Parasedimentitalea psychrophila: one gene and its partner. The protein of the gene in region 2 interacts with the protein of the main gene of each other region in a pairwise test. Links are inferred from orthologs where the notes say so. Each region holds a gene or a part of one and is shown on either strand. Other genes may lie near its edges.

Region 1 (16,984 bases), 1.0 Mb from region 2 along the record:
TCACATTTCGGCAGGGTAATCCCCACAACCGCGTGGCCGGCCTCGTGATAGGCGGTCATTTCCTTTTGCTCCTGGGTCATCACCATAGAGCGGCGCTCGGCCCCCATCATCACCTTGTCCTTGGCGCTTTCAAAATCATCCATGGTGACAAAGCGACGGCCAAGGCGGGCCGCCAACAGGGCCGCCTCATTGACCAGATTGGCCAGATCAGCGCCCGAGAACCCCGGTGTCCCCCGCGCGATAATACGCAGATCCACATCTGGTCCCAGCGGCGTCTTGCGGGCATGCACCCCCAAAATCTTCTCGCGGCCTTTGATGTCGGGGTTGCCAACAGTCACCGTACGGTCAAAACGACCGGGACGCAGCAAGGCAGGGTCCAGCACGTCTTTGCGGTTGGTGGCCGCCAGAATGATCACACCCTCGTTGGCCTCAAAGCCATCCATCTCCACCAGCAACTGGTTCAAAGTCTGTTCACGCTCATCATTGCCACCACCATAACCGGCACCCCGATGGCGACCGACAGCGTCGATCTCATCGATAAACACGATACACGGCGCATTCTTTTTGGCCTGCTCGAACATGTCACGCACCCGCGAAGCACCAACACCCACGAACATTTCGACAAAGTCCGAACCAGAAATGGTAAAGAACGGCACCCCGGCCTCGCCGGCAATGGCGCGCGCCAGCAGCGTTTTACCGGTGCCCGGAGGGCCCACCAGCAAAGCACCCTTGGGGATCTTGCCACCCAGGCGGCTGAATTTCTGCGGGTTGCGCAGGAACTCGACGATCTCTTCCAGCTCTTCCTTGGCTTCATCAATGCCAGCCACGTCATCAAAGGTCACCCGACCCTGTTTCTCGGTCAGCATCTTGGCCTTGGACTTGCCAAAGCCCATCGCGCCGCCTTTGCCGCCGCCTTGCATCCGGTTCATAAAGTAAACCCAGACACCAATGAGCAGCAGGAATGGCAGCAGCGTGATCAGAAACGCCTGAAACCCGGACTGGGTCTGTTTTTCAGCCCGCACAGGGACATTGTTCTCGATCAACAGCCTTGTGACCTCAGCATCTGTCGGTTTGATGGTCAGGTAGCTGTTGCCATCAGACCCGGCAAAGCGAATTTGCTCGCCATCGAGGATGACATTGGTCACCCCGCCGCCTTCAACTGCGGTGACAAATTCAGAAAAGGTCTTTTCCTGGCTCTGCATCGAGCTGCCCGAACCGCTGAACATATTGAACAGCGCCAAGACCAGTAGAAACAGAATGACCCAGAAGGCGATATTACGTGCGTTGCCCAAGGCAGCTCTCCTAGTTTTTGAGGCATGCCATTCGACACACCTGCTTTGATGCTAAAATAAGGATCATTCTGTCAGGTTCAATGCGATAAAAGCCCTGTATAGAACTCTTCGTCAGAAATTACCGCATTTACCGTCCATCCATTGGCCATTTTGGCCAGCGGCGCGGCGATCAGCTGCTGATTTCGCCACAAAGCGGGCGTCGCCTCCAGCAGCTCTCGCGGACAGCCAGAATCGCGCCAGTCCGGGCATAGCAACAGGCCCGCCTGCCCCAAGGGTCGCTGCTCCAGCTGCTGTGGGTCGCCGCCCTGAAAACACCAGCGCTTGTCCCAGACCGCATCCGCCGGTGCCACTTCATTGCGCACCGCATTATATTCACGACAGACCCAGATCTGCCCCCGGCGAGACAGAATACGACAGCCGCCCAGGGTCAATCCGCCGCCCCTGCGCACAACATCCAAAGCCTTGCCCATGACCCGCCGCCGCAGTGGATACTCGGCGCCCGAGACCCAGCGCAGGGCGCCCGACAGCAAGCGGTGGATGATCTCATCCGGCTGATCGCGCAGCCTGACTTCGTCAAAAGCCACGCCTCCACAGATCGTTTGCGCCAGCTCCCTTGCCAATTTAAATGCAATTAAATCAAGAGCTTCTTTAGCTTTTGCCATATTTTCGGCCACCGCTGACAGCGATTCGATGGTCAGCCCCAGCGGCGCTAGATCTTTCATCGCCTGACGCAGGCGCACCCGTTCAAAGCGTCGATCCTGATTGGAGGGATCCTCAACCCAGGTCAGATCATTCTGTGTCAGATAGCTGCGCAACTGGGCGCGTGTCACCTTGAGCAGCGGCCGCAGCAGGGTGATTTCATTCAGCGCGCGACGCTGCGGCATCGCCGCCAATCCGTCGACCCCTGCCGAACGCGCCAACCGCATCAAAACCGTTTCCGCCTGATCATCGGCGGTATGACCCAGCGCCAACACCGGTATCTGTCGGCGCTGTGCCCAGTCCCCCAGCAGCCGGTATCTGGCCCGGCGGGCCTGATCCTGAAGATTGCCCTCGCCCTGCCAGCCCTGCCAGAGCAAAATTTCGTGATCGACGGCCATTCGGCTCGCTATTGCCGCCACTTGCCGCGCTTCCTGCGCCGAACCCTCGCGCAGCCCGTGGTCAACGGTCGCAGCCAGAATTTCCACCTGGTGACCCTGAAAACACCGGGTCAGCAGGTGTAGCAAGGCCATCGAATCGCCGCCACCCGACAGCGCCACCCCCACACGGGGTGGCAACGCCCCCCGGATATCAGCCTGAAAATGAGCGCGGACTTCGGACAGAATATTCATGCTGTGTCGGTCAAGAACAGCTCAGCGTCGCCATTTCCTGTTCCGCTGCCAGAACCGCCGCGGTATCGGGAAAGCGCGCTTTGACCTCGGAGAGGGTCACGCAGGCCTGGCTGGATTGTCCCAGACGGCCCAGCGCGGCGCCCAGCTCAAACAGGGCTTGGGGCGCGATGGCACCTGTTGAATTGCCGGTAAAAGCGGCCAGATATGCGCGCGCCGCCTCGCGGGTGTCGCCCAAACCGTCCAGCGCCTTGCCCCGGTTGTAATGGGCCTCGGCGGCCAGCGGACTGCCGGGATAGGCAACGTCGAAACTGGCAAGCCGCGCCGCTGCATCCTGATAATTGCCCGCGCTCAGAGCCTGTTTGGCAGCGTCAAAATCCGCAAGTTCCCCCACCGCCAACTCATCCGAGGTATCAACCGGTGACTGACCATTCGGCGCTTGGGTTTCGGTGTCGCCGCCCAGCGTCGAGGTTTCCCCCAACTGGCTGATATCGCCACCCTCCAATTCGACCAGACGGAACTCCAGATCACCAATCCGGTTAGTGCCATCCGCCACCACGCGGTCGATCCGGTGTTCCAGCCGCTCGGTCTGCGAGGTCAGCCCCTGCAACGCGTTCTCTATCGCGCCAACCCGGTCCAGAACGGATTGACCGCCCAGACTGGTGCCCGGCGCCCCGGTGGTGGACAGCTCACGCTTCAACCGCTGGATTTCCACGTGCAGAACCGTCAACTCCTGACGGATATCAGCCAAGGTTTGCTGATCCTGCGCCCTTAGGCCTGCAGGAACAAAAGCAACGGCCGCGATCACGGCAAGAGCATAAAGACGCATGATTTACCCCGTTAACCCGCCGGTCAGAATGGTCACCGCCCGGCGGTTCTGCGAATAGCAGCTCTCGGCCGAACAAATCTCAAGCGGCCGTTCCTTGCCATAGCTCACCACCTGAATGCGGTTGCTGGCGACGCCACGCGACACCAGATACTCGCGCGCAACATTGGCGCGACGGGCGCCCAGGGCCAGGTTGTATTCCCGCGTGCCCTGCTCATCCGCGTGACCCTCAATGGTGGCGGTGTAATCGGTATTGGCCAGCAACCAGTTGGCCTGCGACAGCAGGATGCCCTGAGCCTCAGTTGTCAGCGAGGACTGATTCACCACAAACAACACCCGATCGCCGATCTCTTGCTGGAAATAGGCCGGGCTGGTCTGATCCGCCACGCCTCCCGCGCCACCACCGTTTAGGGTGCTGGAGTTGGAATTCCCCCCAGTCACGTTATCGCAAGCCGCAAGGGCCAGCGCCGAAGTGATAAGAATAACTTTTGTCAAACCGCTCATGATGTCAGCCTCATGCTTTTGTCTTATGTTCCGTTAACCCTATCACAGGCCAATTGGCCACGCTATGGGGGTGATTTTCTTCTTAATTCTGCAATGGCGACCAGGCCGGATCCGAACCCCCGTCCGGGGTGCGCACCGGTCTTAGATTGCGGCCCGAGATATCCACCGAATACAGCAAGGCACGCCCATTGGCGCCTTGGGTTTCCCGGGTGAACATGATCACCCGGCCATTGGGCGACCATGTTGGCCCTTCATCGAGGAACGAGGCGGTCAGCAGCCGTTCCTCGCTGCCATCGGTGCGCATCACGCCAATGTGGAACCGGCCCTTGTTCTGCTTGGTAAAGGCCAGCAGATCGCCGCGCGGTGACCAAACCGGAGTGCCGTAGCGCCCCTTGCCATGGCTGATCCGGCGCGCATCGCCGCCAGTTGCCGCCATCACATATAATTGCTGGCTGCCCGAGCGGTCGCTCTCAAACACGATCTGGCTGCCATCCGGCGAAAACGACGGCGCCGTCTCGATCGACGGCGCACTGGTCAGCCGGGTCAGCCTGCCACCGTTGATATCCATGGTGAAAAGATCGGTGTTGCCGCCCTGCGACTGCGAAAACACCACCGTGCGACCATCCGGCGAGAACCGCGGCGCAAAGCTCATGATGCCATCATCGGTGGACAGCACCCGGCGCTGGACCTTGCCGATATCCATCACGTGGATCTGCGGAAAGCCGCTTTCATAGCTGGTATAGAGCACCCGGTCGCCACTGGGGGAAAACCGCGGTGCCAGCACAATCGAGGCACTGTTGGTCAGGAACTGCACATTGGCACCATCATAATCCATGATCGCCAACCGCTTGCGACGGTCATTCTTGGGGCCGTTTTCCGAGACATAAACCACCCGGCTGTCGAAATATGCGCCCTCGCCGGTGATCCGGCTGTAGATGGTATCTGCCACTTTATGGGCCATCCGCCGCCAACCTTCGGTGGTGCCGGTGAACTGCAAACCACCGCCATCCAGCTCTTTGTCGGCGAACACATCGTAGCCCCGGAACCGCACCGTCAGCCGGTTGCCATTGACGCTGACCGCACCAGTGATCAGCGCCTGCGCGTTGACTGCCTTCCAATCGGCAAATTGCACTGTCGCGTTGAAATCGGTGACTTTTGAGATATGTGCCGAGGCCGGGATCTCGCGGAACAAGCCAGTGCCGCTCAGATCCGAGGCAATCACCCGTGAAATCTGCGCGGACATCTCGCTCGCCGAGGCGGTTTCGGCAATGAAACTGGGCACCGCATAGGGCAGCGGTTCGATGACACCATCGGTGATTTCAATCCGCAATGGCCCATTTTGCGCCACCGCAGAGGCAGCCGGAGCAAACACCGCCGCAGCCAGCAAAACACCTGTCAGAAAAATCCTCATTTGATCCGCATCCTTTCCGGATTGAATGTCATCTCAATATCACGCCATTGGCCGTATTTTTCAGGGGGAAGTTGGAACCCCTTTGCCCCGCAACGGATAATCGCCCGCCGCGCTGCCTCAAATGCCTGTTTCGCTGCAATGCCCGAGCCGCCAGTGCTTGACAGCATTCGGATGCTGCCAACCTCCGGCTTGCCGTCCTGACTTAACGATACGCCCACAACCACGGTGGTGCCCAGTGCATCAGTCGAAAGTGAGCCAACATTCCAACAATTTGACACGGATATGCGCAGCGCATCTTTCTCACCCGAGGTCAAAGGCGGCCCCGAGGGCACAGGGGCAATCACCTCACCGCCCCCTGCGATCGCCTCGGCGACCGCATCGGCGACGGCATCATTTTGCACATCAGCTGGCTGTTCAATTGGCGCATCTGCCACGGTTGGCTCCGCCGGCGCCTCAGGCGGCGTAACCCGTCTGGGTCGTGTCTTGGGCCGCAGCGATTGCCTCGGCGCAACGCTGGCCTGCTCGTCCTGTTCCTCGGCCTCGGTCACAATGCGATCACTGGCGGCTTCGGGCGCGGTTGCCTGCTGCACCTCTTGTTGCGTCTCGGCCCCTTCGTCCGGCGCGATCTCGGGCTGCACAATCTCGTCCACCGCAGTGTCCGGCGCAGGCGGCGCAATCGGAATGGGGGCCACCCGGTCAGCGGGCTGTGCGACGTGGCGCTCAATAGGCTCGGGCAGCGGGGGCACCACATCCGGCAGCGACGGAGGTTCCGGCGCTTGCGGCACCGGACTGGGCACCGGTTCTGGCTCTGGCTCTGGCCGAGCGGCAACTTCAGGATCCGGCGCAGGCGGCGCGATGGGCTCTGGCACCAGGGTCTCTGGCACCGCATCGCTCTGGGTCGCCACCTCAGGCACGGCGGGCTCCTGGCCCGGAAGTGACAGTGTGGGTGGCTCATCGGCAATCTCAGGTGCGCTATGCTGCTGGCTCAACAGGGCAAACTCGGCACTGCTGATCACCGTGACCTCCTGCACCTGGAACGGCAGCGGCTCCGACGGGAACCAGGCGCCAAACACCACCCATCCCATCAGCCCGACATGGGCCGTCAGAGATATTTTGGTCCCGGTTTGCAAGATGCTGCTCCGCTATTGCCCGGCCGCAGCCGGATCAGCCGGATCAGCCAGCTCTGGCCCGCCAATATCCGTCACCAGCCCGACATTCGAGAAGCCACCGGCATTCAGCGCCCCCATGACTTTCATCACCTGCTCATAAGGCAAGCCGCCATCAGCCCGCAAAAACACCCGGTCAGAGGTGCGTTCAGCCGCAATCGCCCGCAGTTTGCTTACCAGCTCGCTGGGCGCCACCGGCGTGGTCATGATCTGCACCTCACCCGCCAAGGTCAGGGTCACCGTCAAGGGTTCATCCTGATCCCCCGGCAAGGCACCGGCAGCGATCTTGGGCAGCGCAACCGGCACCCCAACCGTCGACAGTGGCGCTGCCACCATAAAGATGATCAACAGCACCAGCATCACATCGACAAAAGGCGTCACATTGATTTCAGCCATCGGCCGGGTGCGCCCCCGACGACGGCCCCGGCGGCGTCCACCCTCCGAGGATTGCTGTGCCGCGCCCGCCATCGCTCAGGAATCCAACTGGCGGCTGAGAATGGTAGCAAACTCATCGGCAAATGCCTCATAGCCGCCAATGATCCGGTCACTGTCGGCGCTCAGCTTGTTATAGAAAATCACCGCAGGCACCGCCGCCAACAGCCCCATGCCGGTGGCCATCAGCGCCTCGGCAATGCCCGGAGCCACCACCGCAAGGTTGGAACTCTGCTGCTCGGCAATTTCGATGAAGGAGGTCATGATGCCCCAAACGGTGCCGAACAGCCCCACAAAGGGCGCTGTCGATCCGACCGTCGCCAGCACTGGCAAGCCCTTTTGCAGCACCTCGGCCTCTTTGGCGATCGCCACATCCATCGACCGGTCAATCCGCGCCTGCGCACCGGCAATCAAGCCGCCATCACTGCGATGACTGCGCCGCCACTCGGTCATACCGGATGCAAAGATCCTCTGCGCCGCACCCTCGGGCTGCGGGCCAATCTGTTCAAACAATCCATCCAGCGGCTCACCCGACCAGAACGCCTCATCAAACTCATCCGCAGCACCGCGCGCCAGTCGAAACGAGATATGTTTCTGAATAATGATCGCCCAAGACCAGATCGAGGCCACCACAAGCATCATCATCACCAATTTCACGGTGAGTGTCGCCCGTGCGAAAAGCCCCCACATGGAGAAATCAATCTCCTGCGCCAACGCCAGAGTTTCTGCTTCCATTAGCCTGCTCGCTATATTTGTGGCCAGTTTTCTGACCTTATCGGGCGGCAATTTAACCTAGATCAGCGGAAAAATCCAATCAAACAGCCATAAGCGGTCAAAATCTTACGACAATGCGCGGATCTCTGCCGGAAGCCTTTGAGGCCGTCCCTCGGTGCTGACGCAGGCAACGGTAACTTTGGCCCGGAAAATCTCCGTGCCGTCGCGCATCACCCGCTGCCCCATGATCAGCCGCGCCGGACTCACCTTCAGCACTTCGGTTTCCACCTGCAGCTCATCGTCGAACCGCGCCGGAACCCGGTAATCCGCCTCCAGCCGCTGCACCACCCAGATCAACCCATCCAGTCGCATAGCGTTCTGGTCATTGCCCAGCCTGCGCACCCAATCGCTGCGCGCACGCTCGATAAACCGAAGATAGTTAGCGTAATAGACCACGCCCCCCATGTCAGTGTCTTCATAATATACCCGGATCGGAAACCTATGCATCCGCAACCTCGCTCAATTGCCCTAAAGATTTGCCCACAGAAAAATTCTTCGAAGAATTTTGTCCAGAAAATTCGAATTTTCTGGCGACATCACGCTACGGCGCCTCACCCTGCAACCGGGCAAACATCCGCAGGGCATGCGATTTGTCATCCGCCGAGACCGGCATCATCCGGTCATAGGCGGCGGCAATCACCCCGGCGATCTCAGGCCGCAGGATGGCGGTACCGCTGTCCGGCAGCACCGCCAGCGGTGACACCTCGGCAAAGGCGCCATCGCCCCACATCAAAATAACCTGCACCGACTGAGACAGCGCCAGCGTCTCCGCCGGGATATCCGCCATCTCACCACTCATCCGCAAAAACACAAAGGCCGCCTGAATGGCCGCCTGATCATCAAAGCGGAACGCCCGGTACTGACTGGCATCCGCCGCCTTCAGCCGCGCCACCAATGGCTCCAGATCCGGGATCAACCGCCCCAGATCGGGCACCGCCGACAACTCATCCCAATCGCGAAAGAAGAAGAACATCAGGTTGGCCCCCAGTTCAGGATCCATCCCGTCCATCTCAGCCCCGGCCAGCGTCGCCACTGCCTCGATCGCGCCTTTGACCACCGTCAGCGTCTCGTCCTCGACCCCAAATACCACCGGAACAATCGGCCGCCCCCAGCGCGCAAAAGCATAAGAGCCATCGTTACGGGTGAAAAGCTGTTCGATCTGGTCCGGAGTCATCTCGGCGTCCTCATTCTAGGCTCCACGATCTATGCCGCGCCCCCCGGTCACAAACAAGACCCCGTGCTTTCATCTTTTATCAAATGCTCCCGCCGGAGGCTTCTGAAATTTCAGGAAAACAAATCATCCGCAGTTCTGGGCGCTTCCAACCCCAAATGGCTCCAGGCCTTTTGCGCCAGCATCCGCCCACGAGGGGTCCTTTGAATGAGCCCCTGTTGCAGCAGAAAAGGCTCGATCACATCCTCCAGGGAATCGCGGCTTTCCGACAGCGCCGCCGACAGGGTTTCAATCCCCACCGGGCCGCCGCCATAATTCTCGGCAATCAGCTGCAGGTACCGCCGATCCGCCCCATCCAGCCCCAGATGATCCACCCCCAGCCGGGTCAGCGAACTATCGGCCAATTCGCGGGAAATTGTGCCGTCGCCCTCGACCACCGCAAAATCCACCACCCGGCGCAACAGCCGCCCGGCAATCCTTGGGGTGCCGCGGCCCCGGCGGGCAATCTCGCGGGCACCGTCCTCATCCGCGGGTGCCCCCAACCGGCGGGCATTGCGGCTGACGATTTCATGCAGCTCATCCACAGTGTAGAACTGCAACCGGGTTGGAATGCCAAAGCGGTCGCGCAGCGGCGTGGTCAACAGCCCCATACGGGTGGTCGCCCCCACCAGCGTGAAAGGTTGCAACTCAATCCGCACGGTGCGCGCCGCTGGCCCCTCGCCGATCACCAGATCCAGCTCAAAATCCTCCATCGCCGGATAGAGGATCTCTTCGACCACCGGGTTCAGCCGGTGGATTTCGTCGATGAACAGCACATCACGCGCCTCAAGATTGGTCAGGATTGCCGCCAGATCGCCGGCCTTGGCCAGCACCGGACCAGAGGTCATGCGGAAATTCACCCCCAATTCGCGGGCGATGATCTGCGCTAGGGTGGTTTTGCCCAAGCCCGGAGGCCCGTGGAACAGCGTGTGATCCATCGCCTCGCCGCGCTGGCGCGCCGACTGGATGAACACCCGCAGATTGGCACGGGCCTCGGCCTGACCGATAAACTCGGACAAGCCCTGCGGCCGCAGCGCGCGGTCATTGTCTTCGGGCTGCTGTTCTGGTCGCAGCGCCGGATCTGCATCAATCATTTACGTCTCTCCCGCCGTCTGGGCGTCCGATACCCAGGTACTCACGTCTTTGGCGCCAGCAGCTTAAGGGCGGCGCGGATCAGCGTTGCCTCATCTGCCCCCTGCTCCGCCCCCGCCGCCTCGGCTACTGCAGAGGCCGCATCACTGGGGCTGTAGCCCAGGTTCGACAAGGCCGACAGGGCACTGGCTTGCGCAATTGCGCTTGTATTGGGTTTCGACGCCTTTTTCGACTTTGGCCTCGGCGCCGCCTCCACGGTTTCCACCACCTCCAGATCCGGCCCCTCCAGCGCCTCGGTGATGGTGCCGCCCATCGCCATCACCCCTGGCGCCTTGTCCTTAAGGTCCAGAACAATGCGCTGCGCGATCTTGGGGCCAACTCCCTTGGCCGCCTTGACACTGGCCCAGTCCCCCAGGGCAATGGCGCGGCCCACCGCATCCGGACCCAGAGTGCCCAGGATCGCCAGCGATGCCTTGGCGCCAACCCCCTGCACCGAGGTCAGCAGGTGATGCCATTCCTTTTCAACCAGGGAGGTAAAGCCGAACAATTGCAGCAGGTCTTCGCGCACCAGCATCGAGGTATAGAGTGATACCGCCTCGCCGACGCCGGGCAGCGCCATCATGGTGCGGCTTGAACAATAGACAATATAGCCAACGCCGCGCACATCAATCAGCACATGATCCTCGGCGCGGTAATCCAGCCGCCCGGTCAGCTTGCCAATCATGCCCGCACCTCGCGCAGGACCCTATCAGCAGTGCCGCGATAAAACGCGTGACAGATGGCAATCGCCAGCGCATCCGCCGCATCGGCGTTTTCCGGGTTACAGCCGGGCAATTGCAACTTGACCATATGCATCACCTGTTTCTTGTCCGCGTGACCAACCCCAACAACCGTTTTCTTCACCCGGTTCGGAGCATATTCGCCCACCGGCAAGCCAGCCTTGGCCAGGGTCAACAAGGCCACACCGCGCGCCTGACCCAGCTTGAGGGTGCCGGCGCCATCCTTATTCACAAAGGTCTGCTCAATCGCTGCCTGATCCGGGACAAATTGCGCGATCACCTCGGTGACCTGATTGTGCAGCGACAGCAGCCGCTCGCCCAGATCATCACCATCGGACTGGCAAACCCCATTGGCAACATGGCTCAGCTTAGAGCCATGTGATTCGATGACGCCCCAGCCAAGGTTCCGCAACCCCGGATCAATTCCTAAAATCCGCATGTTTTGCCCGGCCCCTGCCCATCGATTGTCATTTCTTTCTGTCGATTAGCACAAACCGCGAACATGTCCAAACCCTTTCCAGTGCCGCCACAGCGCCACAACAGTGCTAAACTGGCGGCAATGTGGATCAAAAACGACCCTCATCAAGGGGGAAACCGACATTTTAAGACAGCCTGTCGCAGGACATCCATAGGCCTTGTTTATATGAGCAGAAGCTATGCAATTTACGCATAGGACAGTTGCATTTTCTCCCCTTGCTCAACACAGATCCCAACCCTAAATGCCCCCCAACTGAACAGATGACTTTCGACACCTCCAATCAAAGGAAAAGATATGGCTGCTTTTGACACCACCCGCACCACCTATGGCGCAACTGGCCTGATCGGCCGTATTGGCACGATTATCGCCGCAACCACGGCAAGCATTGCGCAGTGGAACGTCGCCCGCGTGACCCGCAACGCCCTGTCGGTTCTGACCGACCGCGAGTTGGCTGATATTGGATTGTGTCGTGGTGACATCGAGACCCTCGCCGCCGGGAAATCCCTGTACTGACAGCTTTCTGTTTCGGCTCCTCCCTCGGGGCAGAAAACAAAAACGCCGCAAGCCCCAGGGCTGCGGCGTTTTATGTTTCAAAGACAGCTTAGCCGCTGTCTATATGATCGGTGCTGCTCTCAAACCCCAAAGCAGTCGATGCGCCAGGCAGCCGATTTTCTGAAGCCCGCTATGCGCAAAGCACCGGGTCATTGGGAAAACGGCAGCCTTTAGCGCAAAATCGGTCCGATCTGCGCGGCTGCCATTTGCGACAGCGGATCAGCGGTCATGATCAGCGCGCCACCCTGCTCCAGCAGCGATCCCGCCTGCAGTTTTGCCAGCCGCTCCTGATAGCCATCCAGCCCAATCGAGGCGATCAGAAAGCCTTTGAACAGAAGGAACGCGGCGAGGAACAGGAAAATGGATCGGGCGGAAATTCGCGACGCGATTTTCTTCTTTGGTGCGACAACAATCAACCCATCCGACCGTATCCGGGCCGAATATCCATAGCTCATGGCCTCGTGCTTGTTCTCAAGACGACGCACCCGCGACAAAAATTTATGATGATCTTCACTCATTACAGATCCTGAACTGGCCCCCACCAGTGGATAAGGCAGCATGCGTCTTAAATGAGGCAATTATGTGGCAGCTACTTAAAATGCGTTTCAAACCGACTGCATTCAGATCTTTCGCTGCAACAACAAGGTGCTCCAGTCACCAACCTCATCCCGCCGCACCTGATTGATGCCATTCTGCTCATAGACCTCTGCCACAGAATCGGCTTGTTCGTTGAGAATGCCCGACAGAATCGCATAGCCTCCGGGGCGCAGATACGCGGCCATCTCAGGTGCCAGCGCCACCAGCGGGCCTTTCAGGATATTGGCAAAGATCAGATCATAAGGCGCTGCGGCCAGCAGATCGGCATGATCAAAACCAGCCGCCTCAACACAACCGACCCGCCCAGCCATGCCATTGGCACTCAGGTTGACCTCGGCCACATCCACCGCCACCTGATCAATGTCGCTGGCCAAGATGGTGCCCTGCCAGACCCGTGCTGCCGCCATCGCCAAAACGGCAGTGCCACAGCCGATATCGGCAACTTTATCAGCCTCGAACCCCTCGCTGATCAGGTGGTCCAGCATGCGCAGACAGCCCAAAGTGGTGCCGTGGTGGCCGGTGCCAAAGGCCATTGCCGCCTCGATCAGCAGCGGGATTTTATCATCCGGCAGCTTGTCGGCGTCATGGCTGCCATAGACAAAGAACCGTCCCGCCTCAACCGGCGCCAGCTCGCGTCGTACATGCGCCACCCAATCGGTATCGGGCAGTTCGGACACCGCAAACGGCCTGGCATCATGCAGGGTCGCCAACAGCGCCAGCCCGGCCTGGTCCGGCGCCTCGGTGAAATAGCCCCCCACTTCCCACAACCCGGATGCGTCTTCGAGATCAAGAATGCCAACACCGATGGGCTCCGGCAGTAGATGCTCCATTGCCTCGCCCAGCGCCTCGGCGGCGGCTTTTCCGGATAGGGTGGTGAGGGCGGTAAAGGTGGGCATCACGATCTCCTGAAACTGATCCATTGCGCCTAGGCTGACTGGGCCGGGAGGTCAAGCAAACAGGAGATGTAACCGCTCAGCAGTACCTTACTCGGCCGGCGCGGCCATCCGGTATTTGCTCAGCACCGTCTCATTGCCCGGTTCAGGATGGCGCGGCACCAACAGCGACAAGCCCAGCGAGGTCAGCGCCATGCAGGATGCCAGTCCAAACACCGCCGCCGGCGAGACCATCCACAACAAGCCCAGCAACACCGGCAGGAACACCGCCGCGATATGGTTGATGGTAAAGGCCACCGCCGCGGTCGGCGCGATATCCGCCGGGTCGGCGATTTTCTGGAAATAGGTCTTCAGCGCCAGCGCCAGCCCAAACAGGATATTATCGATCACATAGAGCACCGAGGCAAACAGCACCCCCCAGCCAAACCAGTAAATGCCGCCATAGGCCATGAACACCAGGGTCAGCCCGACATACTCCCAGATCAGCGTGCGGCGTTCGCCAAAATACCCGACGGCCTTGCCCAGGAACGGTGCGACCAGCATCTTTACGACCAGATTGATCAGATAGAGCCCGGTCAACTCATGCACGTCAAAGCCGAACCTCTCGACCATCATGAAGCCGGCAAAGACCATAAAGATCTGCCGCCGCGCGCCGGCCATGAACTGCAGCGCGTAATACAGCCAATAGCGCTTGCGCAGCACCATGGTCTTGTTCTGCGGCGTCGGCGATTCAAACTGCGGATAGGCAAACAGCGCAAACAGCGCCAGCCCAGCGGTGGTAAACCCGGCCATCATGAACACGATGTTATAGCTGAGATTCAACGTCTCCCACATCAGCACAATCAGCACAAACACCACCAGCGTCACTGCCGATCCCATGCCCAGAAGCCAGCCCAACATCTGTGGCGCCTTGTCCTTGGGCAGCCATTGCAGTTGCAGCGACTGATTCACTGTCTCGTAATAGTGAAAGCCAAGCGAGCTGAGAAAGGTCAACGTCAGGATACCGGTCAGACTGGGGAACCAGGCGGTAAAGGCGGTCGCCACCCCCAGAAGCGCCAGCGACACCATGCCCAGTACCTGCTCGCGCACAAACAGAATGATGGCGATCACCCCGATGGCAAAAAAGCCCGGAATTTCGCGCACGGTATGCAGCAAGCCGATATCTGACCCTTCAAATCCGGCGACCTCAATCACAAAATTATTCAGCAGCGCATACCAGGTGAAAAACGCAATGGGCATCGCCGCCGACATCACGAACAACAGGGTTATCGGGCGGCGCCAGAACGGCAGATGCGCCGCGTCGGTAAGATTGAATGGTTTGAACATTCTTCGCTCTTACGCCTCAATTGCGGCCTGCGGTAGAGGCAATAGGCAAGTGCACATAGAGGTCTGCATCCCTGCAGACCTCGTTCCAGTCGAGACCCGCACAGCCGCAACGCCCCTGATGAGATGTCGAGCTGCGTGGCCAGAGGGGCGCCATGAGTATTTCCGGCAAAAAGAAACATCGGGGGAGTGCCATCACTTGAGTTTCTTTTTGCTAAAATACTCAGAATCCGCGCGCCGCAACAGGCACCGCGTCCTCAGAAAAAATTCTGCGGGTCGATATCCACATTCAACCGTAACTCGCCTTTTAGCCGACAGGGCGCAATCCAGCGCGAAATGGCATCCTGCAGCGGCACCCCCTTGGCAGCCTTGACCAGCAGCCGTACCCGGTGGCGGCCGCGAATGCGGGCAATCGGCGCGGGCGCCGGCCCGTAAACCTGCGCCCCGATCGCCCGCAAGGGCCCATCATTGCGCGCCAGCGCGTTGCCCAGGTCAAACACTGTCGGCAGATCGGGGCCCGACAGGATGATCCCGGCCATGCGGCCATAGGGCGGCACCCCGGCGGCCTGACGCTCAGCCGCCTCAGCTTTCCAGAAGCCTTCCTCATCGCCGGACAGAATGGCGCGGATCACCGGATGCTCGGGCTGGAAACTCTGCAACAGCGCCTCGCCCGGTTTTTCGGCGCGGCCTGCCCGGCCCGCCACCTGTCGCATCAGTTGAAAGGTGCGCTCGGCGGCGCGCAGGTCTGACCCTTGCAGCCCCAGATCCGCATCAATCACCCCGACAAGTGTCAGCAGTGGAAAGTTGTGCCCTTTGGCCACCAGCTGAGTGCCCAGGATGATGTCCGCCTCGCCCTTTACGATCTCGGATATCCGCTCTTTCAACGCCCGCGCCGAGCCAAACAGATCCGAGCTGAGCACAGCAATGCGCGCCTCGGGGAACACCAGTGCCGCCTCTTCGCCCAGCCGTTCGATGCCGGGGCCAACCGGCGCCATCTTGCCCTCGACCTCACAGGAGGGGCACACTGTCGGCAGCGGTTTGGTCTCGCCGCATTGGTGGCACATCAGCCGGTTCTGGAACCGGTGCTCTACCATGCGCGCATCACAGTGATCACAGGCCACCTGATTACCACAGGCCCGACAGATCGTCACCGGCGCAAAGCCACGGCGGTTCAGGAACAGCAGCGACTGCTCGCCGCGTTCCAGCCGTTTACCCATGGCGCTGCGCAAGGTCGGGGAAATCCAGGTGGCCGGGGCCAGTTTCTCAACCCGCATATCAATGGCGCGCATTTCAGGCAGCACCGCCGCGCCATAACGCGAGGCCAGATCGAGGCGGCGGTATTTGCCTACCTCGGCATTGACCCAACTTTCCAGACTGGGCGTCGCCGAGGCCAGCACCACCTGCGCCGAACACATATTCGCCCGCAGCACCGCCATGTCGCGGGCGTTATACAACACGCCCTCTTCCTGCTTGTACGAGGTGTCATGTTCCTCATCGACGATGATCAGACCCAGATTTTGGAACGGCAGGAATAGCGACGAGCGCGCCCCAATCACCAGTTGCGCCGCGCCCTGCCCGACCATGCGCCAGATCCGGCGGCGCTCGGTCATGGTGGCGCCGGAATGCCATTCCGCCGGGGTGGCGCCAAAGCGGACCTCGACCCGGGTCAGAAATTCTGCTGTCAGGGCAATTTCGGGCAGCAGCACCAGCGCCTGCCGCCCCGCTCGCAGACAGGCGGCGACGGCCTCAAGGTAGACTTCGGTCTTACCCGATCCGGTCACCCCTTTCAGCAGGGTAGTGCCATAGGTGCCGCTCTGCACCGCCTGCGCAAGAACCGCCGCCGCTTCGGCCTGATCCGCGGTCAGAGTCTTGCTTGGCCGTTCCGGGTCCAGTTTGGGATAGGGCAGATCGCGCGGCGCCTCCTCTTCCCGCAGGGCGCCCTGCTTCACCAACCCCTTGATCACCGAGGGTGTCACCCCAGCCAGATCCGACAGTTCCTTGGGGGTAAAGGCCAGCCCAGCGTATTCCTCCAGCGCCGCCAGTACCCGCGCCCTTGCATCGGTCATCCGCTCCGGCTCACTCGGGCCGCGCCGCAGGATCTTGCGCATCGACACCGGATCAGACAGCCCCGGCGCCCGGGTTGCCAGCCGCAACATCATCGTCAGCGGCGTCAGAGTGTAAGCAGCCGCTCGGCTCAGGAACTGGCGCATCTCGTCGCGCATTGGCGCGATATCCAGCACCCGGTTCACTGCGCGCAGCTTGGCCGAATCAAAATCGCCCTGCCCAGGCCCCCAGACCACGCCCAAAACCCGGCGCGGCCCCAATGGCAC
Region 2 (9,325 bases):
GCGGGAGTTTGAAGATCTCTCCGAAGACACCACCAACCCGGAATCCGGCAGCTTCTTTTCCTCGGTGAAGAGCTTTTGGGATTCGATGAAAAGCTGATCTCGTTCCTTGGACAGATGATCTATGAAAGGGCGTCACCGTATCGGTGGCGCCCTTTTATTATTCAGAACGGTGTGACGGCTGGTATCAACCCGAACTTCAACCCCGCACGTTAACAACTTATCAACCATAACGAGAGCACCCTAACGCCATGACACGGCGCGATTCCTTTCAGGACACATCTCTGCCGCTGTTTCAGGGCAGTGACGAGGCGCCGGTGCAAGCGCTGCCAAAGGGACGCTTGCCGTCCTACATTCAGGACCACCGCGCCCGGCTGCGCCAACGATTCATGCAGGGCGGCGCAACTGCGATGCCGGACTATGAATTGCTGGAACTGGTGCTGTTCCGCTCCATCCCACGCCGCGATGTGAAGCCGCTGGCCCACGCGCTGCTGAACAAGTTCCGGGATTTCAATCGGGTGGTCACCGCTCCGACAGAGCGGCTGCAGGAGGTCAAGGGTATTGGAGCTGCGGTGATTGCCGATCTCAAAATTCTCGAGGCAGCGGCGCACCGCATGGCGCGGGCCCGTGTCATGCAACAGCAAGTGATTTCCGGCTGGGACGCGGTGCTGGATTATTGCCACACCACCATGGCCCATCGCGAAACGGAACAATTCCGGGTGCTGTATCTGGACCGCAAAAATGTGCTGATCGCCGATGAGGAACAGGCCCGTGGCACCGTCGATCATGTGCCTGTCTACCCCCGGGAGGTCGCCAAACGCGCCCTGGAACTGAACGCCAGCGCCTTGATACTGGTACATAATCATCCATCTGGTGATCCAACTCCGTCGACCAGTGACATCGACATGACCGACCGGATCAACACCGCATTGATGGCACTGGGTCTGGTGCTACACGATCACTTGATCATCGGAAAATCCCGCGAGTTGAGCTTTCGTAGCGAGGGCTACCTGTAGCCCTGCCAAACGAGTGAACAGCCCCATACCTCGCAATGCTCCCGCCCCCGCGCCCTGCATCGGCTGATCGCCGCTGCCGCTTGCAGCCTTGGGCGTGGCGCCGCGCTTGCGCGGCGCCACGCCCAACGGAGGGCGGGTCTCGAAGAGACCGACAGCGGGCGGGAGACATTGGCTTTGACAATGCGCGCTCTGCTGCCCGGATTATCCCCAACAGGTCAGCGCAGCCAGACTTCGACCCGGCGGTTTACCTGGCGACCCCAGTCGCTGTCATCGCAGGCCATCGGCAGCGCCTCACCAAAGGCCTCCACCTCAATTTGCATACGCTCCAAATTGACCGTTTGAGCGGCCCTGACCACCGCATCCCGCACCGTCTCGGCCCGTTTCATCGCGATATTTCGATTGCCAGCCGCGGCACCTTCACCGTCGGAAAACCCGACAAATACCAGCGTCTTGGTATCATACACCCCGGCCTCCATCGCCCGCGCAAGCTGAGCGATATTGGCGCGAGACTGCGCGTCTGGTCGGGTGGACCCGGTTTCAAACCGAAACGATGTGGTCAGCCGCTGCATATCATCCATCAGGCCAACCAGGCGCTGCAACTCGGCCAGGTCAATTTCTTCGCCCGCTGCCATAATGGCATTTGCCAGCCGTTGGCCCTGGGCCTTGATCGGGATCTGTTCCGGCGCCTGGTCGACAAATCCAACGCGCCGAATCACCACTTGCGCCGCCGGGCCACGGGTATAGTTCAGAAAATCGCGCGCCACCTTGGGCAGGCGCCGCGCCGGCAGGTACAAAAACATCGGCGCGCTTAACGGGTAATCCTCTGTTTTGATGGCGCGACGCCCCGCAGCCAAGGCAAACCCACAGGACCCGGTCAGCGTCAGCATCCGCGCAGTGCCTGTCTCGGCATAGCTGGCAATGCCAATGGCAAACGGATCGGTGGTCACCGCGCGGGCCAAGCCGCTGCTGCGATCATGGCGCCGCAAGTCCTGCGACAGCGGCAATTTCGCGGGCGCCAGCAGACGATCTTCGACCGCCTGGCTCAAGCCCGAGCCCGCCACCGGAAGATGCAGCGATATCGGCGCATCTGCGCCGCCTAGCTCTTGCCAATTGGAGATCTCGCCGGCAAAGACCCTGGCCAGTTGCGGTACGGAAATACTGGTCACCGGATTGCCAGGCGCCACCACTGGCACCATCGCATCCAGCGCCAAAACCCGGCTACGACTTGGGTCTGTCATGTCTCCCATGCCGGCACCCCGAGCCCGTTGGCGCTCCTCTGGCCGGATTTCGCGCAGGGCCATGACCACATCTGCCTCGTTGGCCAGAAGATCGGCAAAACCTTCGTCGGTGTTGCTGACCAGAAATGTGAACCGCGCCACTGGCGTGTAGTCGCCCCGCAACAACAGATATTCAAAATACCCGTTTTCCAGGCTGTTCCTGCGGGTTTGGTAATCGTTTCTCAGCGCGAAGGCCTCGATCAGGGCCGGCAACAGAACTTCGGCCATGGTCGAGGAGCCGGACAGTGTCAGTTCCGCAACAAAATCCGCCAGATTGGGGCATCCCGGTCCGTCACAGATCACCCCGGATCCATCTACGGTCAGTTCACCAAACTGGGTATCCACCCGGTAAAACTGGCCGTCAAAGCCAAGCAGGTCGCCGCTGATCTCAACCGCGCCATCCGGTGAGGACAGTGTTACGTCCTGCGCCGAAGCGGACAGGGTGGAGCCAAAAAGAAAGAGTGCGGCGCAAACCGCCGCACGATGCCAAGCCATATAGAAACCCTAGTGAACCGCAGATCAATTGGCGGCGATTTTCAGGTCTTCTACAAGATTATTCAACACCAGAAAGTCGCCAATCGCATTACAATTTGGCATGGATAATACTAAATCGCGTGTTCGCAGCCCTTGACCACCGCGAATCTCCAGGGTTTGCGCCGAAATTTCACGGCCACAGTTATTTGCCGAGACCTCGGCCTCGATGCTCAGCGCGACCGTTCCATTGGCGTCGGTCATGTTGCGGGCAAAACTGTAGACCTCGACCATACGGGGCAATAACTGCTGGCCATCGCCAAGTCTCAGCACCTGACTGGTCCGCCCCCTGTCAGCCGCACCCGACCATACATGGCCACCCTGGCCGTAATCAGCCCCAAATTCACGGGCATGGATTTCAAACCCGCTGCCGCCAGTCCACTGCAGCGCAACCCGGTCGATCTCGTCCAGATCGCTCACCTTGGTGGAGGCCACGGCGCCGGCGCCGGACTCCAACTCAATGATGAAGATCGCATTTTCCACCAGAGCCGGAACCTGCATGGACAATCTGCCATCGCCATCCGTGGTTGCGGTAAACATCAGGCCCGAGTGGTGAACGGTAACCCGCTCACTGCTGTTACACGGCGCCCAAAAGGTCAGCGCAACAAGGGCCTGCGGTTCAGGACGGGCCTGTGCCGACACTGCGCAGTTGATCTTTTGCGAGAACGCCATCGCCGGCAGTTGATCGCGACGGATCAGATCTGCTGGCTCAATATTCACGGTTGAGGTCAGTCGAATGTCGCGAAGAACCAGTTCAGCCTGGGCCTCTTCTGCCGCTGGCGGCACTGTTGACTGAATATCACCGGGGCCGGAATTGTATTGCATAGCAAAGCCAATCCCCAAGGCCGCAACCAGGGTCACTCCGCTCATAGCCATCATATGTTTGTCTAGCATCACCACTTACCTCACCAAATAAGTTAACACAAAAGTGACACTAAAAAACGGCCGGTTTGTGGCCAGCGCCGGGTGAGACTTTGGCAAATGCAATCAATCCATGTCGGTTCAAAGTCTTCCCAGACGGGTTTGGGCTGACTGAGGGCCGCATTCGGCGGCGGCGCCCCGGCCCGCAAACACGGCTCACAAACCCGGCCAGTAGTAACCACGAATGTTGGCCCCAAACAAAACAGCGCCCCTGAAATCCTGGGATTTAGGGGCGCTGCTTCTAGAACAATTGTAGCGGCAGATCAGGCCAGTCGGCCGTGACAATGCTTGAATTTCTGCCCCGAGCCACAGGGACATTTATCGTTGCGTGATGGCGAACCCCAAGTGGAGAGATCATCCTCAACAAACCCCGGCGCGGGCTCCTCTGCCAGCGCCTGCCCAGGCGCGATTGCGCTGCCCTGCAACTGCGCCTGCCGTGCGGCCATCTCATGCAGCATTGCCTGCTGCTCTTCTTCGCTCATCGGGCGAATGTGGCTCAGCTGCTTGCTGACGGCTTCCCGCAGGCTGTCCAGCATGCTTTCGAACAATTGGAAGCTCTCGTTCTTGTATTCGTTGAGAGGATCACGCTGCGCATAGCCACGGAAGCCAACAACCGAGCGCAGATGCTCCAGAGTCAGCAGATGCTCGCGCCATTTTGAGTCGATGGCCTGCAACAATACCTGTTTTTCGATATTGCGCATGTTCTCAGGGCCAAAGGCGACTGCCTTTTTGGCCATCAACTCATCGCTTTCCTTGATCAGGCGCTCTCGGATTTCTTCGTCATCCACACCTTCTTCGGCCGCCCAATCAACCAGCGGCACATCAATGCCCAGCTTTTCAATGACCTGTTGATGCAGACCCTCGGTGTCCCACTGATCGGCATAGGTTTTGGGTGGCATATAGGTGTCGAGAAGGTCGTCGATCACCTCGTGACGCATATCACTCACGATATCCGAAAGATCCGCTGCTGACATGATCTCGCGGCGCTGACCAAAGATTACCTTCCGCTGGTCGTTCATCACGTCGTCAAATTTCAACACGTTCTTACGCTGGTCAAAGTTGCGGCCTTCGACTTTCGCCTGCGCCCGCTCCAGCGATTTGTTCACCCAGGGGTGAATGATCGCCTCGCCCTCTTTCATGCCCAATGTGGTCAGCAGCTTGTCCAGCCGCTCCGAGCCAAAAATGCGCATCAGGTCGTCTTCGAGGCTGAGGTAGAACCGGGTCAGCCCAGGGTCACCTTGACGGCCCGAGCGGCCGCGCAGCTGGTTGTCGATCCGGCGGCTCTCGTGGCGTTCGGATGCCATCACGATCAAGCCACCCGCGTCGATCACCTTTTGCTTTTCTTCGGTGTGCCGGGCCTCTTCTTCAGCGCGCAGAACAGTCGGATCGGCATCCGGGTTTTGCGCCAGCACCTCCAGCACCTTCATTTCGACGTTGCCGCCAAGCTGAATATCGGTGCCACGCCCGGCCATATTGGTGGCAATGGTCACCATGCCAAACCGGCCTGCATCCGCAACAATCTGCGCTTCTTTTTCGTGCTGGCGCGCGTTCAGGACGTTATGTTTAACGCCTTCCTTCTCCAGCATCTGGCTCAGCAACTCGGATTTCTCGATGGAGGTGGTGCCCAAAAGAACCGGCTGGCCCTTGGCATTTGCGACCTTCGCCTCGTCGATCATAGCCGTGTATTTTTCGGCCGCCGTGCGATAAACCCGGTCGTCTTCGTCCACCCGCGCAATCGGCTTGTTGGTGGGCACTTCGACCACAGCCAGCCCGTAAATCTCGGCAAATTCCTCGGCCTCGGTCAGGGCGGTGCCGGTCATGCCGGACAGCTTGTCATAAAGACGGAAATAGTTCTGGAATGTCACCGAGGCCAGAGTGGTGTTCTCAGGCTGAATGGTGACGCCTTCCTTGGCCTCGATGGCCTGGTGCAACCCGTCGGACAGACGACGCCCGGGCATCATGCGGCCGGTGAATTCGTCGATCAAAACCACATCGCCATCACGAACAATATAGTCCTTGTCGCGCTGGAACAGCTTATGCGCGCGCAGAGCCTGGTTGACGTGGTGCACCACCGACGTGCTTTCCGGATCATACAGCGAGGCACCTTCAGGCAGCAAACCGCGCTCCATCAGCTGTTGCTCCAGATAGTCGTTGCCATCGTCGGTGAAGGTCACACCACGGGTTTTCTCGTCCAGGTCATAATGGTCGTCGCTCAGCAGCGGAATCACCAGATCAATGGTGGAGTATAAATCCGAGCGATCTTCGGCCGGGCCGGAAATGATCAGCGGGGTACGCGCCTCATCGATCAGGATACTGTCAACTTCGTCCACAATCGCAAAGTTGTGATGCTTCTGGAACAACTGGTTCAGTTCCGACTTCATGTTGTCGCGCAGATAATCGAAACCCAGCTCGTTGTTGGTGGCATAGGTGATATCGGCTTCGTAGGCGGCCTTCTTTTCAGCCTCCGGCATGTTGGACCAGATCACCCCGGTGGTCATGCCGAGTTGAGCGAACACATTGCCCATCCACTCCGAATCCCGCTTGGCCAGGTATTCGTTGACCGTGACCACATGCACGCCCTTGCCGGTCAGTGCATTGAGATAGGCCGGTAGCGTCGCCACAAGGGTTTTACCCTCACCGGTCTTCATCTCGGAAATGCTGCCCTGATGCAGGAAAATGCCGCCCATCAACTGGGTGTCAAAGGCGCGTAGGCCCAAGGCCCGCTTGGCGGCCTCGCGTGCATTGGCAAAGGCCTCGGGCAGTAGATCATCCAGCGAGGTGCCATCCAGCGCGCGTTGGCGCAGCTCTTTGGTCTTGTCCTTCAGCCCGTCATCGCTGAGCTTCTCGAACTCGGGTTCAAGCGCGTTGATCTTTTCGACCAGCGGCTTTGTCGCCTTTATTTTGCGGTCATTCGGTGTCCCGAAAACCTTTTTGGCGATTGTTCCGATACCCAGCATTTGCTCTCCAACGATCCTGTCTTGGCCCCTAATATTTGGCAGGGTTGCCCGCTCAGCTCACAACCCATAAACACGGATGTGAATGACGGTCCTGCCACGGGCCACTAAGGGATGTAAGCGGCAGGGTATTCAGTGTCAACGCCATGCCCGTTTGCGGCAACAAAATAGGAAGAATCGAATGCGTAAAGGTCTCACTTTTTTGCCTCGTGTGGCGCTGGCCGCCTTGCTGGTCTTGCCGCTGCCCGCAGCAGCCGCCCCACATGCCAATACTGTTGTTGCCATTGTGAACGGCGAAGAGATCACCATTGGCCATATGATCCTGTCCCGTTCTGTGCTGCCAGCCCAGTATCAGCAGTTGCCTGCGGATGTATTGTACAATGCCATTTTGGATCAATTGATCCAGCAAACGGCGCTGAAACAGGCGCTGCATGGTGAAGTCCCGCATTACGTTCAGCTTTCTCTTGAAAATGAAAAACGCTCATTGCTGGCTGCCGATGTGATCGAATCCGTGATGGAGATGGCCTCCAGCGAAGAAGATCTGCTAGCCGCCTATGAGCAGGCCTATTCCGAAGGCGATGGCGGCGACGAATTCAATGCCTCCCATATCCTGCTGGAAACCGAAGAAGACGCCCGCGCTGTGCGGGTCGAACTGAACATCGGCGCTGATTTTGCGACTTTGGCCAAAGAAAGATCAACGGGCCCCTCTGGTCCAAGCGGCGGGTCTTTGGGCTGGTTCACCAAGGGCCGCATGGTACCGGAATTCGAAGAGGCAGTACTGACCCTTAAATCGGGAGAAATTTCGGCGCCCGTCCAGACCCAGTTTGGCTGGCATGTGATCATTCTGAACGAACGCCGCAAATCCGCCGCACCTGAATTTGAGGCCGTGCGGGAGGAACTGGCAACCCAACTGCGCAATCAGGCAGTCGAGGCGCGGGTCTCGGAACTGACCGCATCAGCCACCATAGAGCGGGTTTTGCTCGAAGATCTGGACCCCAGTATTTTGCAGAATATTGAACTGGTAAGGAACTGACCATGGCGCAGTCTTTGTCACCCTCTCCGCTGGCCCCCGCCAGCTTTCCTGACATGCCCATTGTCGGCGGCGTCCGGTTTGCTTCGGCTGCGGCCGGCGTGAAATATAAAGACCGCGCGGATGTGATGCTGGCCCTGATGGTCCCCGGCACCACAGTGGCCGGCGTCTTCACCCAGTCGTTGACCCGATCCGCCCCGGTGCGCGATTGTCAGGCAAAATTGACGACCAGAGGTCCCGATGGTGCTGCCATTCTGGTCAACTCGGGAAATTCCAACGCCTTTACCGGCCACTTTGGTCAGACCTCGGTGGAGCAGATCGCCAGCGCTGTTGCCGCAGCGACTGCCCTGCCCGAAGCCCGTGTTTTCACCGCCTCTACCGGCGTTATCGGCGAGCCACTGCCACATGATCGTATCGTTGCAAAAATCGGCGAACTGGCGGAGGGACTGTCCGAGACCCGGATCAAAGACGCCGCCGAAGCCATCATGACAACGGACACTTTCGCCAAGGGTGCCTCAGCTCAGGTTGAGATTGACGGGCAGACGGTTTCCATTGTCGGCATCGCCAAGGGATCGGGCATGATCGCGCCGGATATGGCCACCATGCTGGTCTATATCTTTACCGACGCACAGGTAGAGCAGAGCGCCCTCCAGGCCCTGCTGACGTCGATTTGCAACCGCACCTTCAACTGTATCACTGTCGACAGCGACACCTCGACCTCGGACAGCCTTATGCTCTGCGCAACGGGTGCCGCGAACGTTGACGCCACCGGCAGTAACGCCTTTGCCTCTGCCTTGGAGACGGTGATGCTGGATCTCGCGCATCAGGTGGTAAGGGATGGCGAAGGCGCCACAAAATTTGTTGAAATTCAGATCACCGGGGCGGCATCCGATGGTGATGCCAAGATCCACGGGTTGGCTATCGCCAATTCGCCGCTGGTCAAAACGGCGCTTGCCGGTGAAGATCCCAACTGGGGCCGTATCGTAATGGCCATCGGCAAATCCGGCGCCGACGCCGACCGGGATTTGCTGTCGATCTCCTTTGGCGATGTTCTTGTCGCTGAAAAAGGCTGGGTTTCGCCCAACTACCGCGAAGAAGAGGCGGCCGCTCTGATGAAACAGGACGAGATTACCATCAAGGTGGATCTGGGCCTTGGAACCGGCCAGGCCACGGTGTGGACCTGCGATCTGACCCACGGTTATATCCAGATCAACGCGGATTACAGATCTTGAAGACCCTGCTTGTTTCCGCCGTCGCGCTGATTGACGTCGAAGGACGGGTGTTGCTGGCGCAGCGCCCGCCGGGAAAATCCATGGCGGGTCTGTGGGAATTCCCCGGCGGTAAGGTGGAACCCGGAGAGACACCCGAGATCGCGCTTATCCGGGAACTGGAAGAGGAACTGGGGATCAATACCTGGTCCTCATGCCTGGCGCCGCTGACCTTTGCCAGCCATAGCTACGATGATTTCCACCTGTTGATGCCCCTGTTTGCCTGCCGCAAATGGCAAGGTATCCCGCAGCCGCGAGAAGGTCAGACCCTGAAATGGGTCCGGGCGAAGGATCTGCGCAATTACCCGATGCCTGCCGCCGACATCCCACT

Evidence for each region.
Region 1: the proteins of secA (region 2) and ybgC interact in binary tests that used the Escherichia coli proteins (3 or more experiments, as listed by UniProt). The link is inferred for Parasedimentitalea psychrophila from one-to-one orthologs.

What each region holds. Positions count from the first base shown.
Region 1 is NZ_CP127247.1:632,647-649,630, forward strand. What follows is about bases 6,488-9,215. They hold ybgC (tol-pal system-associated acyl-CoA thioesterase), read right to left. Parts: upstream 8,178-9,215; coding sequence 7,797-8,177; downstream 6,488-7,796. Other genes in these bases: QPJ95_RS03145 (energy transducer TonB), read right to left, coding at 6,488-6,488; QPJ95_RS03150 (ExbD/TolR family protein), read right to left, coding at 6,501-6,992; tolQ (protein TolQ), read right to left, coding at 6,996-7,691; QPJ95_RS03165 (hypothetical protein), read right to left, coding at 8,272-8,904; ruvB (Holliday junction branch migration DNA helicase RuvB), read right to left, coding at 9,015-9,215. Also shown: ATP-dependent zinc metalloprotease FtsH, read right to left, coding at 1-1,292; tRNA lysidine(34) synthetase TilS, read right to left, coding at 1,370-2,620; tol-pal system protein YbgF, read right to left, coding at 2,631-3,446; peptidoglycan-associated lipoprotein Pal, read right to left, coding at 3,450-3,947; Tol-Pal system beta propeller repeat protein TolB, read right to left, coding at 4,030-5,358; more of QPJ95_RS03145, read right to left, coding at 5,355-6,487; more of ruvB, read right to left, coding at 9,216-10,034; Holliday junction branch migration protein RuvA, read right to left, coding at 10,076-10,756; crossover junction endodeoxyribonuclease RuvC, read right to left, coding at 10,753-11,250; QPJ95_RS03185 (DUF1127 domain-containing protein), read left to right, coding at 11,584-11,802; QPJ95_RS03190 (hypothetical protein), read right to left, coding at 12,012-12,359; QPJ95_RS03195 (50S ribosomal protein L11 methyltransferase), read right to left, coding at 12,462-13,334; QPJ95_RS03200 (MFS transporter), read right to left, coding at 13,422-14,657; QPJ95_RS03205 (primosomal protein N'), read right to left, coding at 14,912-16,984.
Region 2 is NZ_CP127247.1:1,680,907-1,690,231, reverse strand. Bases 3,806-7,089 are described here. They hold secA (preprotein translocase subunit SecA), read right to left. Parts: upstream 6,700-7,089; coding sequence 4,006-6,699; downstream 3,806-4,005. Other genes in these bases: QPJ95_RS08115 (peptidylprolyl isomerase), read left to right, coding at 6,878-7,089. In the rest of the region: molecular chaperone DnaJ, read left to right, coding at 1-97; RadC family protein, read left to right, coding at 249-1,013; QPJ95_RS08130 (phosphate ABC transporter substrate-binding/OmpA family protein), read right to left, coding at 1,229-2,785; QPJ95_RS08125 (hypothetical protein), read right to left, coding at 2,810-3,715; more of QPJ95_RS08115, read left to right, coding at 7,090-7,729; bifunctional glutamate N-acetyltransferase/amino-acid acetyltransferase ArgJ, read left to right, coding at 7,732-8,958; QPJ95_RS08105 ((deoxy)nucleoside triphosphate pyrophosphohydrolase), read left to right, coding at 8,955-9,325. UniProt on the Escherichia coli protein: Required for protein export, interacts with the SecYEG preprotein conducting channel.